Regions from separate parts of the Paenibacillus sp. NPDC101420 genome, predicted to be linked through region 1. Evidence: predicted binding sites of a transcription regulator. Region 1 holds the regulator's gene; each other region holds the start of a gene.
The links. The regulator Rex, encoded in region 1, represses fermentation and respiration genes when NADH is low (regulators of the CRP and FNR family bind a similar motif). The targets are predictions, from matches to a motif close to TTGTGAAATATTTCACAA.

Region 1 (3,575 bases):
CCCTGTTAAGACCCAGTACACCGCATTTTCATCCCACACGGATTTCTGCGCTTTGGTTACCTCTGTCAGACCAGCACTGGTTTTAGCGACATCCTTAGCGATATCTCGCTCGTTCCATTGATCTTTCATAATATAAGCATAGAACTGGATAAGTCCAAACAGAAGGAGCAGAATCAGAACTGACCCCAGGAGGATCCATTTTTTCCTTTTCTTCAAGGTACAGCTCCCTTTCTAGTAATATATCTTTTTTGATTATATAACACACCTGTGTGTTTATCCAAAGTTTCATATCCAATTCAATGATCTAATTATCAGAAACACAAAAGGCTGTAACTTTGCAATCGCAGAAAGTCACAGCCTTTCAGTTATTCGTTATGATCTTAGACTACCGTTTAAGCAGTCCATCAAATGATTCTTGCGCCTTACGACGGATTGCTTCCTCATCTAGCGTTACACATTCTCCATGTTTTACAACCTGTTTACCATTCACCCATACATGCTCAACATCCTTGGCACTGGCAGAGTATACAGCATGAGACAACAGATCTGTGTGTGGTAGCAAATGCGGCTGGTCTATATCAATCGCGATAAAGTCCGCTTTCATGCCAACAGCGAGTCTACCCACATCATTTAAAAAGATAGACTTTGCGCCATACTCTGTAGCTATACGCAGCGCTTCCGGAGCTGGAACAGCCGTCGGATCACCACTTACACCTTTATGGATGAGGGCTGCAAGACGCATCTCTTCAAACATATCCAGGTTATTATTGCTTGCCGCACCATCTGTACCCAGTGATACCTTCACACCAGCCTTTAGAAGATCCGTAACCCGAGCCACTCCACTAGCCAGTTTCAGATTACTTCCTGGGTTATGAGACACGCCTACATCATGACGAGCCAGTATCTCGATCTCTTCATCATTCAAATGAACGCCATGTGCAACAATAGACGGACGTGTGAACATTCCAAGCTTCTCTAAATGCGCTACAGGCCGAAGTCCGTAATCCACCACATTCTGCTCCACTTCGCGTTTGGTCTCGGACATATGGGTATGCATCGGTAAATCCAAATCATGTGCCGCTTGAACAAACTTAACAAAGAAGTCCGGTGGGCAAGTATATGGGGCGTGTGGCGAGATCATCGTCGTAATTCTACCATCAGCCTTACCATGCCAATTTCGTGCAAAAGAAATCGCTTCCGCAAGCTTGTGATTTTGTACTTCCTCTGGGCATAATCCGATTACGCCTCTCATCAGTACAGAACGAATGCCTGATAATTCGACTACCTCTGCTACTCGATCCATATGATCATACATATCCAAGAAGGTTGTAGTACCACCTTTTAGCATTTCCAGTACCGACAAGGAGGTTCCCCAGTATACATCTTCTCCAGTGAATTTCGCTTCCATCGGCCACATCTTCTCTTGAAGCCACACCTGAAGTGCTAAATCATCTCCATAACCACGAAGCAATGACATTGCCGCATGGCCATGTGTGTTTACCAGACCTGGCATAAACAGCAGACGACTGCCATCAACAACTTGTACATCATCTTCCATTAAAGGCTCTTCTTTTCCTATGTAAGTGATCAAATCATCTTCAATAGTCATATATCCATTCAGAACCGGCTCATCCGTTCCCGGAATAAGAAAACGCCCGCCCTTAATAATCGTTTTACTGCTCTTCATTTCCGGTTTCTTCCTTTCCGTCTTTCAAATAATAAGCAAGGCTTTGCAAATCCGTTGTAAAATCGGCAGCATGAACCCGGATATTCGATGGTGTTTTTAGAATCACTGGTGCAAAATTCAAAATCGCCTCAATGCCAGACTCAATGAGAATATCTGCTACATTCTGCGCTTCTGAATCAGGCACAGTAATGATCCCAATTCGAATACCTTGCTCACGAACCGTCTGACCAAGCTCCTCCATCGGTTGAACGGTAAGAGAGTTAATTTTCCGCCCTACCTTAGGTGCATAGGAGTCAAATATAGCGGTAATCTTCATAGTATCTTTCAGATAAGCATTGTAATTAGATAATGCATGTCCAAGGTTACCGGCACCTACTAAAGCCACATTCAATTGTTGATCCAGCTTCAGAATATGACGGATTTTTTCAATAAGATAAGTTACGTCATACCCGATACCTTTTCTACCAAAGTCTCCAAAATAAGCTAAATCTTTACGAATTTGAGCAGGATTCAAATCAAGTTTTTGTCCTAGTTCTTGTGAGGAAACGGTTAATATTTCACGTTTCTGGAGATCATTCAGGAAACGCAAGTACACAGGAAGTCTGCGAACAACGGCTTCTGATATTTTATCCGATTTCATAATTTACCTCCTAATTTAAGTGATATTCTGTTCAAATCCTATCGAAATTTCTGCACCTCGTCTCAATGAAGAGCGGTATTCTTATACCGCCCTTCATTGTAGAGTGATTAATTAGAGGGAAGACGCCCTTTTCAAGAAACGCCTCCGTCCTCCAACCACTCCGCTATTCGAGGAACCATTTGATCCGTAAGCATATGCTCCATTTTCGGGCCAGGCAACGAATACAGGAAATACTTCCCATAGTGAGATTCGATCACCCTTGTGTCATACACAATAACAATACCCCGATCCTGCGCTGTCCGCACCAGTCTTCCAAATCCTTGCTTAAAGCGGATAACTGCCTGAGGAACAGACAACTTCATGAACGGATTCTTCTTCTGGGCTTGTAATAACTCAGACTTCGCTTCCGCTAGGGGGTGATTCGGCGGTTGAAATGGAAGCCTCACGATAGCCAAGCATGTTAATGCTTCACCCGGAATATCTACACCCTCCCAAAAGCTGCTTGTTCCTAACAGCACAGAGGCTGCACTGTCCTGAAAACGGCGGATCAGCTTACTACGGCTGCCCCCCTCCACGCCTTGACCTAGCACCGTGATCTCTTGTGAGGCTAGAGCCTCTTTCAGAGGATCATAAACCTGGCGTAGCATCTTGTAAGAAGTAAACAGGACAAGCATCCGCCCACGTGTTGTAATAGCTGCTTCTGCTAGTGACTGTACGAGTGTATCGACAAATCGGGCATCGCCTACACTCCCCTTCACACTTGGGAAATCCCGCGGAATAACTAACAGCGCCTGCTCCCGATACTTAAAGGGAGAAGGCAGGAGTGATGTCATCAGACGCCCCTCTTCCGCAGCTTCATTAAGTCCGAGATTATCAATCATAAACTGGAAAGATTTATCCACAGAGAGTGTCGCCGAAGTTAGTACGATACTTTTCTTCTTGTCGAAAAACAGCTCCTTAAGCTGATTACTAACATCAACAGGAACGGCATACAGCTGTAGCGATTTACTGCGATAATTTCCATTCGCCTCCAGCCAATATACTACATTCTCATCATTTAATCCCATAAAAAACCGTACTTGCTCACGTATAGAAGCTAAATCCTTAAATAAGCCGCTAATATCGGTAACTAGGCTATCTGAGGAAGATTGTCCTTCTTGATCTCGCATCTCATTAAGCATTTTATCACCTTTACGGATAATTTCGCTTAATGTCAGATTCATAGTATTCTCTAAAGCAACCAATTCA
Region 2 (3,575 bases), on a different contig from region 1:
TCATAATTACGACCCCAATCCGTTATACTGTCGCCTTGAAACAGAATGACATCGTTTTGTCGGAATAACATCACGTAATCCTCCCCTATTTTCCCCTGTTAATATTAGCCAATATAGTATATCAAAAATGAATACTACGTACTAGGACAATCATTAACAATTCATGGTAGAAACCACTAGAGATCAACAAAAAAACCTGCTCAAATTAGAGCAGGTTTTCCTAATAATACAATTAATAAGCTAAGCTAAACAATCCTTTAATGTGGGACAAGTAACGAATATTACTTGCTTCCTTCATCAAGGTTGCAGGCAATCCTTTTAGCGGAGTTGAGCTAGCACCAACGATGGCTACACCGTCTTTACGACCTAAGCTCGCAAGCGTACCTGAGTTGATCGGACTAAAGGATTCAAATGATTTATCCTTCAAGTATGCATAAAGATTGTACCCGATCAATTCGCCCATTTGCCAAGCGATTTGTGCAGTCGGTGGATATGGACGACCATCTTCGGCAAAGACAACGGCGCTGTCACCTGCAACGAATACGTCTTTGTGTGATGTGGATTGCAAGAACTCATTTACCGTTGCACGACCACGGTTCACTTCAAGACCGGATTCACCAATCAGTGGATTTCCTTGTACGCCGCCAGTCCATACGAAGGTGTTAGCAATAATTTTTTGACCATCTTTCAAGTCAATGACATTATCCGCTACATTCGTAACAGGTAGTCCTGTCAAGAATTGAACACCACGTTTTTCTAAGCTTGCCACTGCGCGTTCGATCAATGCATCTGGCAATACTGGTAAAATCTTAGGACCCGCTTCAACCAGCATCAGTTTAATTTCTTTAGGATCCACGCCATATTTCTTAGTGAGTGTTGGCAACACATCAGCGATTTCACCAACAAGTTCAACACCTGTTAAGCCACCGCCACCGATTAGGATGCTTGCATCCGCTGGATTTTTAGACTTCGCATATTCACGGATACGCTCATCAATATGACGATGAATTCTGTTAGCATCTGCTGCCGATTTCAAAACCATACTGTATTGCTCAAGACCTGGAATGCCAAAATAAGCCGTAGTGCTTCCAAGACCCACAACTAAAGCATCGTAGGACAATGTCACACCATCAGATAGTGTAATTTGTTTGTTTTCAACAGAAAAAGAATTCACCTTTGCAATTTTCAGGTCGATATCTTTACCTGCAAAAAGCTTAGCTAATGGCATAGCAACAGCACCTTCTGCAACACTACCCGCTGCAAGACGATGCAATTCTGTAATAATTTGATGTGTAGGATATTGATTAACGACTGTAATTTTAGCTTCGTCCTTCTTCAGGTACTTGCGTACAGTTAAGGCGCTTAGTAGACCACCATAACCTGCTCCTAGAATGACAATATGTTTAGACATGATGTTTCCTCCGTCCTTACGAATGAGATATAAAAAATATTATTTCTGTTGACTGCGTTCGCCGGCAACTTGAAGATAAGCATTTACGAAACGGAAAAGCTTCTGTGCTTGTGGATCTTTCATCATCTTCATAAGACCAAATACACCGATCACATCGCTATTTTCATTCGCACGATCTTGCGCTTCGATCACTGTAGCTGCCATATTCTTCGCCGAATGCACCACTGGTTCAGCAAGTTCTTTAATTGCACTTACCGTATCACTTTTCAAGACTTCATCCGCAGCAACAGTTTGAACAAAGTCATATGACTTTGTGAGCACGCCGACAAGCTCTGTTAATTTTGGCAACTGTTCCACTAAGACAGTTAACGACTCCTGAACTTCAGGCTTCAATAGCTGCTCTAGAACATTCATTTGTTCTTGAGTGACAGCTAATTTTGGTGATTCTTGCTCAGGTTGTGTTTGAGTGATTGTTTCTGACATATCCGAATCTCCTCTGCAAATAAGCTTTGCTGCTTAATAGTAATAAAAAAATAAAAACTTATAACGCCATATTTCTATTATAGCACTTATCAAGTTATAAATGTCACAAAGTTTTTGATTTTTTCTAAAGTTTTGTGATTTTTATTACATTAAAATAAATTAGTCATAATTTTCGATATTTTATACATGCATAGATGATTAAATGCTTATTGTGTAAATTTATTCAAATTCATCTCCGCTTTCAATAAAACCTCGACCATTGCCGGATTGTTCTTTAATGGTAGCAATCTAAAATACAGAGAACGAACGAAATTTTTGGTGTTCACACGAGCAACGTACTGGCCACGGCTTCTCGGCCACCCCCCACATTGCTCCAAGTTGCGAATCCAGTCGACAATAGATTGTTGTGGAAGTAAATGATGATCTATCATTGTAGCTACAATCGTAGCGATCCGTTCATCTTCTTCGTCGCTAAATATGTGCTGATCGTTGTAAAGCATCCTTTGGATGACTGCCAAAACCTCTTCCCTTATTGCAGCATCACTCTCCGAGCAGAGTACCAGTTCATCCAAGGCATCTGCGCCATGGGCTGCAGCATGAGCCCAGCCTTCTTCAGGCATAAATCCTCGTAAATCCTGTTCTTCCTCATAATATCTAATCAGCGCTTCCTTCACATTTGTAAACTCTGCGCTAGCTAAAAAAGCCTGTTCCCTATGCCGCTGAAGAATCAGCGCAACGATCAGTACCGAAAACGTTCTTGTGAACACAGCCTGATCTTCTTTGCTGCCAATGTGATAGAACAAATGCTGCTCGTCAAGGAGAATCAAAAGTAGTTCACGAAGCTCCGCATCACTAAACCATTGTTTCTCGTTAATCCATTTGTAGAAGGTGGAATAAATCAAGTCGTCTCGTAGCTTCGGCTGCGGATCTCCTATGTACTCAAGCATCAATTTCACATAATCCCTTAATTGTTCTCCACTTCTAAGCTCGTAATCGTTCTCTTCAATTCTTTGCAAGTCTTTTATCAACTGCTCTCTAGTATCGTTCAACATTCCCACCCTTTCATTAATAAAAGCAATTTAAATTTTTCGTATCCTAATATCCTAATTTACATCCCAATATTTTACAACATAGTAATTATTCTTCGACATTCCAAAGTACTTAGAGAGCTGAATGTAAATGAAGTGAATTTAATCATTGACGAATATAATTAACTGTGCTATTTTGAGTTAGTAACTAATAGTTAGTACATTTATAAATATCACTTATTTATAATTAACAAGCAAATACATAATATATGGAGGAATAACTCATGAGCGCTTTTACAGATTTGATTGAATCCCGCAGGTCTGCTATGAATTTTGTTGAAGGGGTGAAGATCCCTCAGAATGAACTAGAGGAAATGTTCTCTTACGCCAGATTGGCTCCATCTGCATATAATCTTCAACATGCCAATTATAAAGTGGTTGCTAATGAGAATTTAAAAGAAGAGATTCGTAAAGCGGCTTACGGTCAATATAAAATCCACTCCGCCTCAGCGGTAATAGTGGTGCTCGGGGATAAGAATGCTTATCTAAAAGCCCCAGAAATCTTCGGAGGACTTAAAGCTTTAGGGGCTATGAGTCAAGAGGATTATGATGCAGAGATAGAAACGATTAACAATGCATACAAAGGAAATGAT
Region 3 (3,575 bases), 300 kb from region 1:
TACAAGAGCACGACTGAATATTGATCAAGTAATCCATTGGGAGCAACAGAATACGGAGCTGGAGCCGTTCGAAAGGACGGAGATACGTCTACTTGAGGTTGTTACCATTGAGCAGGCAATAGCTAGTGAGCCGCATCCGGACTCATTTCCTATCACAGACGCAGAACAAGCCGAATGTATAGCCGCAGTCGAAGCTGGTTTAAGCCAGCTCTTTCCGGATGAATCCGGAGAATGGATGTTGAAGACTTTTCAACGGGAAAGAGGACATATTCAGGCAACACTGAGGATGAAGGCGCCAAGTAATCGTATATTCCAGCGTAAGATCCTCCTGTTCATCGATGTGCAGAATTATAAGGTTATAAATTATATGGATAACAAGCCAATGCTCGATATGTTTGATGAGTTCAAGAGCGAAGAGGGGATTTCTGTAAGCCATGACGAAGCTTATGACAAGCTCAAGGGATGGTTCGAATTAACACCCGTCTATGTGTATGATCCTGGGCAGAAGAAGTATGTGCTGTGCGGGAAGTTAGATTGTAATTATGCTGTGAAGGCCACTAGTGGAGATGTGGTGGAGTTGAGTAGTTTGGAATGATAGTGCAAGCTTTCTTATACTGAGTAGGACGAATAAAGGTAATGAAGTATAGTAAGGTGATGCAAATATAATAAAATGAGTAGAACTTACTAATTTTGTGAGCTACTTTGGGAGTTGAAAATATGACGACAGCTACAGGAACCAAGGAAAATCCTTGGAAGTTAAAGACACCACCGCAAACATCCGAGTATGAAATGTATAAGGTCGAAAAAGACGGTAAAGAAATTATAGTTTGCACTGTAGGGAAAACGGTTTTGCATTATGACTACCGCTGTATTGAAGATCTGCACGCCATGCTTATACAAAATGGTGATTGGATGGAGTTAGGAAGTGCTGATGAGCAAAAACCAGCAAAAGAAGGTACCGTTGAAGCATGGGGGCGTTCACCTGAAAACCCTGTCGGCGGTTGGTATGGATTAAAGAAGGGACTTCGGGGGCGATTCGGAATGTATATCCCACCGTTGCTCGAAGAATTGGGTCTTGCGGAAGTAGAGCATAATCCAAGAAACAATCGGATGAAAGCGATCTTGTAAACGAAGGAGAGCCTAAAGGCTCTTCTTTTTTTGAGCCATGCCCCTAACCGGTGGTCTTTCGTACACATTGCAGTGATTAATTTAGTTACAAAACGTTTTTTTTAGTTACATAAACTTTCAAGAGCAGGGCCTTTGCCGTTAAGCTGATTGTAAAAATATTCACAAGGGGGCAAAGCTATAACATGAATAAAAAAGTAACCACTGCTCTTATTCTCGTTCTCTCAGTCATGCTTGTTATCACAGGATGTGGCAATAGCAACAGCAGCAATGGAAACGGGAACAAGAACACCAGCAAGATCAACGAGACAAAGGAAACTGAAGCCGTTTCGGGAGCATCCAAAGCTAGCTATACACCGTACGATCAACTAAAAGATAAATATGACATCATCATTATCGGTGCAGGCGGTGCCGGAATGTCTGCTGCTCTTGAGGCGAGAGCAAAAGGTATGAACCCGGTTATTTTTGAAAAAATGCCGGTTGCCGGCGGGAATACAACAAAATCATCTTCGGGAATGAATGCTTCTGAAACGAAATTCCAAAAAGAGCAAGGTATTGAAGACAGCAATGATCTGTTTTATGAAGAGACCTTAAAAGGTGGCCACGATACGAACGATAAAGAGATGCTTCGTTTCTTCGTAGACAATTCCGCAAGTGCGATTGATTGGCTGGATTCTATCGGGATTAGATTGAATAATATCACGATTACAGGCGGGATGAACGAAAAACGTACACACCGTCCTGAAGATGGCTCTGCAGTAGGACAATACCTTGTCAAAGGTTTGGTGAAAAACGTACAAGAACAAGGCATTCCCCTTTTTGTTAACGCCAATGTCAAAGAAATTACCGAAAAAGACGGTAAGGTCAATGGCGTCAAAGTCATCTTTGACCAAACGGAGGAGAAAACGATTACAGCGTCTGCTGTCGTGGTGACAACCGGCGGTTTCGGCGCTAATCTAGATATGATTTCAGGAGTCAGATCTGATTTGGAGGGGTATGTTACCACCAACCAGCCGGGCAGCACCGGTGACGGTATCAAGATGATTGAGAAGCTCGGCGGTACCACAGTCGATATGGATCAAATCCAAGTTCACCCGACTGTGCAGCAGGAAAAATCCTATCTCATTGGGGAGGCTGTTCGTGGGGAAGGAGCGATCCTGGTTTCAAGTGTGGGCAAACGTTTCACAAACGAACTGGATACAAGAGATAATGTCACCGCTGCAATCAATAAGCTTCCTGAGAAATCTGCGTTTCTTGTATTTGATTCCGGCGTAAAATCTCGCGCTAAAGCGATTGAACAATATGAAAAAATGGGCTTCGTTATCCAAGGAGATTCGATCGAGGCTTTGGCAATAAAAATGGACGTACCGGCAGATCAGTTGAAAACCACACTGGACAGCTGGAAAAGCGCGGTGACGAATAAACAGGATGCCGACTTCGGCAGAACAACCGGAATGGATAATGACTTGTCCGGCGCGCCATATTATGCAATTAAAATCGGCCCGGGAATTCACTACACGATGGGAGGCGTGAAAATCAACACCAACACAGAAGTTTTAAATAAAGACGGACAGCCGATTCCAGGCCTTTTTGCAGCAGGAGAAGTTACCGGAGGCTTGCATGGTCAAAACCGGATCGGCGGTAACTCTGTTGCGGAAATCATTATTTTCGGCCGCCAAACGGGTATAAAATCCGCTGAATTCGTAAAAGCACAATAAGTTATCCTCCTGCCTCTTTTCGGCTAGGCAAACAAACGCTTGGGCTCATCTTAGCCATGCGTTTGTTGTTTTATTATAACGGTGTAGCGTATAAGGTCATAGCCATCCTTGCACGTATACGTTAGAATGAAGAAAAATTTCCGGAGGGACAGCTGATGAAAATTGGCAAACATACACTTCGGCTGCAAACAACAATTACTTTGATGATTGGTGCAGTTCTTATCATAATGCTGCTAGTGGTCTATGTGCTATTTAGTATAAAGGTTTCCTCACAAACAAAATCCTCGTTGGAACAAAAGGCTGTGATCATTTCCCGTACGTTATCGCGTAACCCTCTAATTATTGAAGCGTTAAACAAATCACGCAGCTCGTCTGAATTGCAAAGCTACACTGAGGAAATCCGATTGTTGAATAATGTGGAATTTGTTGTGGTCATGGATATGAATGCGATCCGATATTCCCATCCGGACAAGGACAAAATTGGTAAGCATTTTATCGGTGGCGACGAAGCCGCAGTCTTGCAGGGGCAGGAAAGCATTTCGGAAGCCGAGGGTTCTTTGGGCCCATCTGTAAGAGCGTTTTCACCTGTCTTCTCTGCAAGTGGGAAACAATTAGGAGCGGTGGCAGTAGGGATATCACTGGGAAACATCAGACTTGCCATAAGAGAGAACGTGGGAATCCTTTATTGGGGATTGCTTATAGGCAGTCTAATAGGGGCTGCGGGAGCATTTC
Region 4 (3,575 bases), on a different contig from region 1:
TTAATACTATACTCTATTATATTCTAAAAAGACCCCCTTACGACTAAGTAAGAGAGTCTTCTGACTATATTATTATCTGGAAAATAACCTAAATCACCCATTTATTCTGACAAAATACGCTTTTGCCCCTCCAGTGCACGGATAGGTGCGATATTCTGTGTAAACTCCAGCGTACCCATATACCGACCAGTCTCGTCGCGGACAGCGAAATAACGGATATAGATAAATTTATCCTTGATGTTGATCCAGAAGTCCTCAGCATCCTTACGACCTGCCTTAAAATCTTCCAGAAGCTTCTCCACCACATGAACACTTTGAGGCGGATGACAGTTCTGTACCGTGCGGCCGATAACTGCCTTAGTTCGGGCAAAGATACGTTCCTTCCCGTGTGAAAAATATCGAACGACATCATTCTCATCAATGAATGTCAGATCTACTGGCAGGTGATTGAGTACTGTTTCGAGCTGATGCAACGACAACAGCCCTGTCTCAAAACGGATGAACCCTTCTTGCGGAGCGGCTCCCACTGCTTCACCCTGCAATGCTGCACCTTCCGGCTCTGCGGCACGTTCGGGTATCCACTCCTGTTCCGGCGCCGTTAGGCAGAATCCGATCTCATCGCTCTCCCGAGCGATTTTGACCCATTCGTCTTCCGTCAATTTATCCAGCGACATAGGCAATAAAATATTTTCTTCCTTAAAAATCATTTCATTAACTTCCTTGATGATCTCCGTAAGTTGAACACCAATATCTGCTACATTTCCGCTGTAGCTGCTGAGCGCTGTTTTTGCATCTTTAATCATACGACGGATATGATCATCCACGCCCCACATTACCTTGGTTGGTCCATAAATGCCGTATTTTTCAAGGTAAGGGAACAACAGATTTTCTTTTCGACTATAGTGTTTATCTAGATCCAGCAGTAAGCTAAGATCCTCCAGCAGCTTAAAGATCAGCTCCTCGCTGTCATTCTTCTGGAATTTGGTAGCATGCAAATCTAAACGGAAGTTCACAAGTCTTTCAATCTCACGGTTTTCTAGCTTGAAGGTGTGGACTGGGTGGCCGGGTTGTTCTTCAGGCTTTGAGGAGCGGTGAATTTGCTCAATAGAGCCTTTGAATATTGCTGTATGCACCGAACAAAGCCGCTGTACCTCGGATACTGGAATTCCCTCTTCAGTCATTAACGAATGCTCCATTGCAGAGATTTCCGCAACAGTAACATCACCTACAGCTTCCTCGAAGCGTGCCTTAACCTCTTCAACACTTTTGCCTGCATGCAGTTCTTTAATAATCTCCTTGAGCATGGCTTGGCGACGAGTTTGCTCCGGTACATCAACCTCGCGGTTATTTATCAGTTCACTCATTATTGATCTCTCCTTAATGAAATTTTGATGATAGATTCCTTTATTTCATAATCTCGAAGCCATGTCGTTCAAATGCTAACTTCACGGTGTTGAGATCCATTTTCTTCAGCTTGATTCCTTTGGATAAGGTCATGAAACGGCCAGCGGTCTGCAGCATACCTGGCTTAGCAATGTCCTTAAAGCCCAGCTCTACCATAATCTCAACGACCTCTGGATGCCGGGATACCATCTCGAAGATAGACTCATCCATTCGCAGCATTTTTTCCATTGGACTCTTCTCCTTTATATGAGAACTATTCTCAACAACAGATTAGCATAGGCCGTACAAAGCAATTGTGATTGCAATCACTAAATCAGAAGAAAGCAAGGACCGTTCTTTTAAAGATGGATTATGAATAATGTCAAATTAAAAAAACTGCCCCTAAGCTTAATAGCATAAGGGACAGTCTAATTCGTAATAAATTATTTATTATAGCGTTACTCCTGTTTTAAATATGGATATCTCGCGGAAGTTATTCTTCTCGTTATTTACCCATTCCCCACTAGCCACGCTGATAATGTAGTTAATGAAGTCACGCAGGACCTCATCTGGAGAACCATCTTCAACCAACACACCCGCATTAAAATCGATCCAGTGACGTTTGCCTTCGTACAATGGGGTATTGGTAGACACCTTCATTGTTGGCACGAATGTACCAAAAGGTGTCCCCCGTCCGGTCGTAAAGATCACCAATTGGCAGCCAGCAGCAGCCAGAGCCGACGAAGCCACTAGGTCATTGCCCGGCGCGTTAAGAAGATTTAAGCCTTTGTTAGTGATAAGCTCTCCGTACTTGAGTACATCCATTACCGTGGAATTACCGGATTTTTGAGTGCAACCCAGCGATTTATCCTCAAGCGTAGTAATCCCTCCGGCTTTATTGCCTGGTGAAGGGTTTTCATATACCGGCTGTTTATAGTCCATGAAATACTGCTTAAAGTCATTGATGAGATCAACAATTTTGTGGAAAATAGCTTCGTCTGCAGCACGTTCCATCAGAATCTTTTCGGCGCCAAACATTTCAGGTACTTCAGTGAGTACAGTTGTGCCGCCTTGGGCAGCAATATAGTCAGACAGACGTCCAAGAAGGGGATTCGCTGAAATCCCGGACAGGCCATCCGAGCCTCCACACTTCAGACCAATCTTCAGCTCAGAGAGTGCCACTTCTTCCCGATGATCGCCCTGTACGTTATTGTAGAGTTCCTTCAGCAGCTTTACGCCTTCTTCAATCTCGTTTCCAACCTCTTGGGAGACAAGAAAACGCACTCGATCCTCATCGTAACTACCCAGCATGTCTTTAAAAATATGCAAATTGTTATTCTCACAACCTAGTCCGAGCACAAGTACGGCGCCCGCATTTGGATGCTTAACCGCGTTAGCAAGTATTGTACGAGTATTGTCATGATCATCACCCAGCTGGGAGCAACCATAGTTATGCTTCAGTACGAGCACGTTATCGAACGGAGCGATATCACCAACCTCTGCCTTAAAAATATTGATGATCTGCTCCGCCACTCCATTCACACAACCAACCGTTGGGACGATCCAAAGCTCATTACGAATACCTACAGATCCGTCAAAGCGACGATACCCCTTAAAGGTCAAATTCTCTACTTTAAAAGGATTGGGTGTCAGCTTCTGTTCAAAAGTATATTCCTCAACCCCTGTTAGGTTTGTCTTCGTATTATGGGTATGCACCCACTGGCCCGGCACGATAGGCGCTTTAGCATGACCGATGGGATAACCATACTTCAATACATTCTCGCCTTCGCTAATGCTGGTTAGTGCAATTTTATGACCTCTAGCAATATCTTCCGTAATTTTAATCTCTTTTGAACCAATCACAATGGTGTCGCCTGCTTGATAGTCTTTAAGTGCAACTGCCACGTTATCAGCCTCGTTGATCTGCAGTACCTCTTTCATAGTCTTAATCATGTCGTTATCCACCTCCTGTGTATTAGTTGTGTGCAGGTCTCTTCACGTACGCATGCAGCGCTTGCTTCATACCTGTTCTCTCAATCGCAATGAGCCCTTCTGTCACCTTGTCAGTAAGATCAGCCACTTCATTCAGGTCACAGCCCCAGCGATTTGTCGCTGCTAATACTTCGACAGCCAGTGCGCGTAACCCAGGGTCTGTGCCATCCCATCCTCCCCACAAGGAGGCGAACCATTCC

Region 2: the regulator Rex is predicted to act here: its motif matches at 2,027-2,044, upstream of ACQKMP_RS03210 (DUF1641 domain-containing protein).
Region 3: the regulator Rex is predicted to act here: its motif matches at 1,276-1,293, upstream of ACQKMP_RS12475 (flavocytochrome c).
Region 4: the regulator Rex is predicted to act here: its motif matches at 1,754-1,771, upstream of ACQKMP_RS18070 (DUF1858 domain-containing protein).

Annotation. Positions count from the first base shown of each region.
Region 1 covers NZ_JBNNSE010000002.1:515,592-519,166, reverse strand. Annotated here, with positions in the region: gene ACQKMP_RS11170 (DUF5590 domain-containing protein) at 1-216, opposite strand, end outside; gene ACQKMP_RS11165 (amidohydrolase) at 386-1,687, opposite strand; gene ACQKMP_RS11160 (redox-sensing transcriptional repressor Rex) at 1,674-2,327, opposite strand; gene dinG (ATP-dependent DNA helicase DinG) at 2,459-3,575, opposite strand, start outside.
Region 2 covers NZ_JBNNSE010000001.1:683,323-686,897, forward strand. Annotated here, with positions in the region: gene ACQKMP_RS03200 (SGNH/GDSL hydrolase family protein) at 1-71, opposite strand, end outside; gene ACQKMP_RS03205 (NAD(P)/FAD-dependent oxidoreductase) at 233-1,411, opposite strand; gene ACQKMP_RS03210 (DUF1641 domain-containing protein) at 1,451-1,894, opposite strand; gene ACQKMP_RS03215 (DUF2785 domain-containing protein) at 2,101-2,943, opposite strand; gene ACQKMP_RS03220 (nitroreductase family protein) at 3,207-3,575, shown strand, end outside.
Region 3 covers NZ_JBNNSE010000002.1:814,411-817,985, forward strand. Annotated here, with positions in the region: gene ACQKMP_RS12465 (hypothetical protein) at 1-595, shown strand, start outside; gene ACQKMP_RS12470 (DUF6855 family protein) at 718-1,128, shown strand; gene ACQKMP_RS12475 (flavocytochrome c) at 1,311-2,843, shown strand; gene dcuS (DcuS/MalK family sensor histidine kinase) at 2,999-3,575, shown strand, end outside.
Region 4 covers NZ_JBNNSE010000004.1:28,006-31,580, reverse strand. Annotated here, with positions in the region: gene ACQKMP_RS18075 (DUF438 domain-containing protein) at 102-1,364, opposite strand; gene ACQKMP_RS18070 (DUF1858 domain-containing protein) at 1,405-1,632, opposite strand; gene ACQKMP_RS18065 (UxaA family hydrolase) at 1,834-3,324, opposite strand; gene ACQKMP_RS18060 (tagaturonate reductase) at 3,359-3,575, opposite strand, start outside.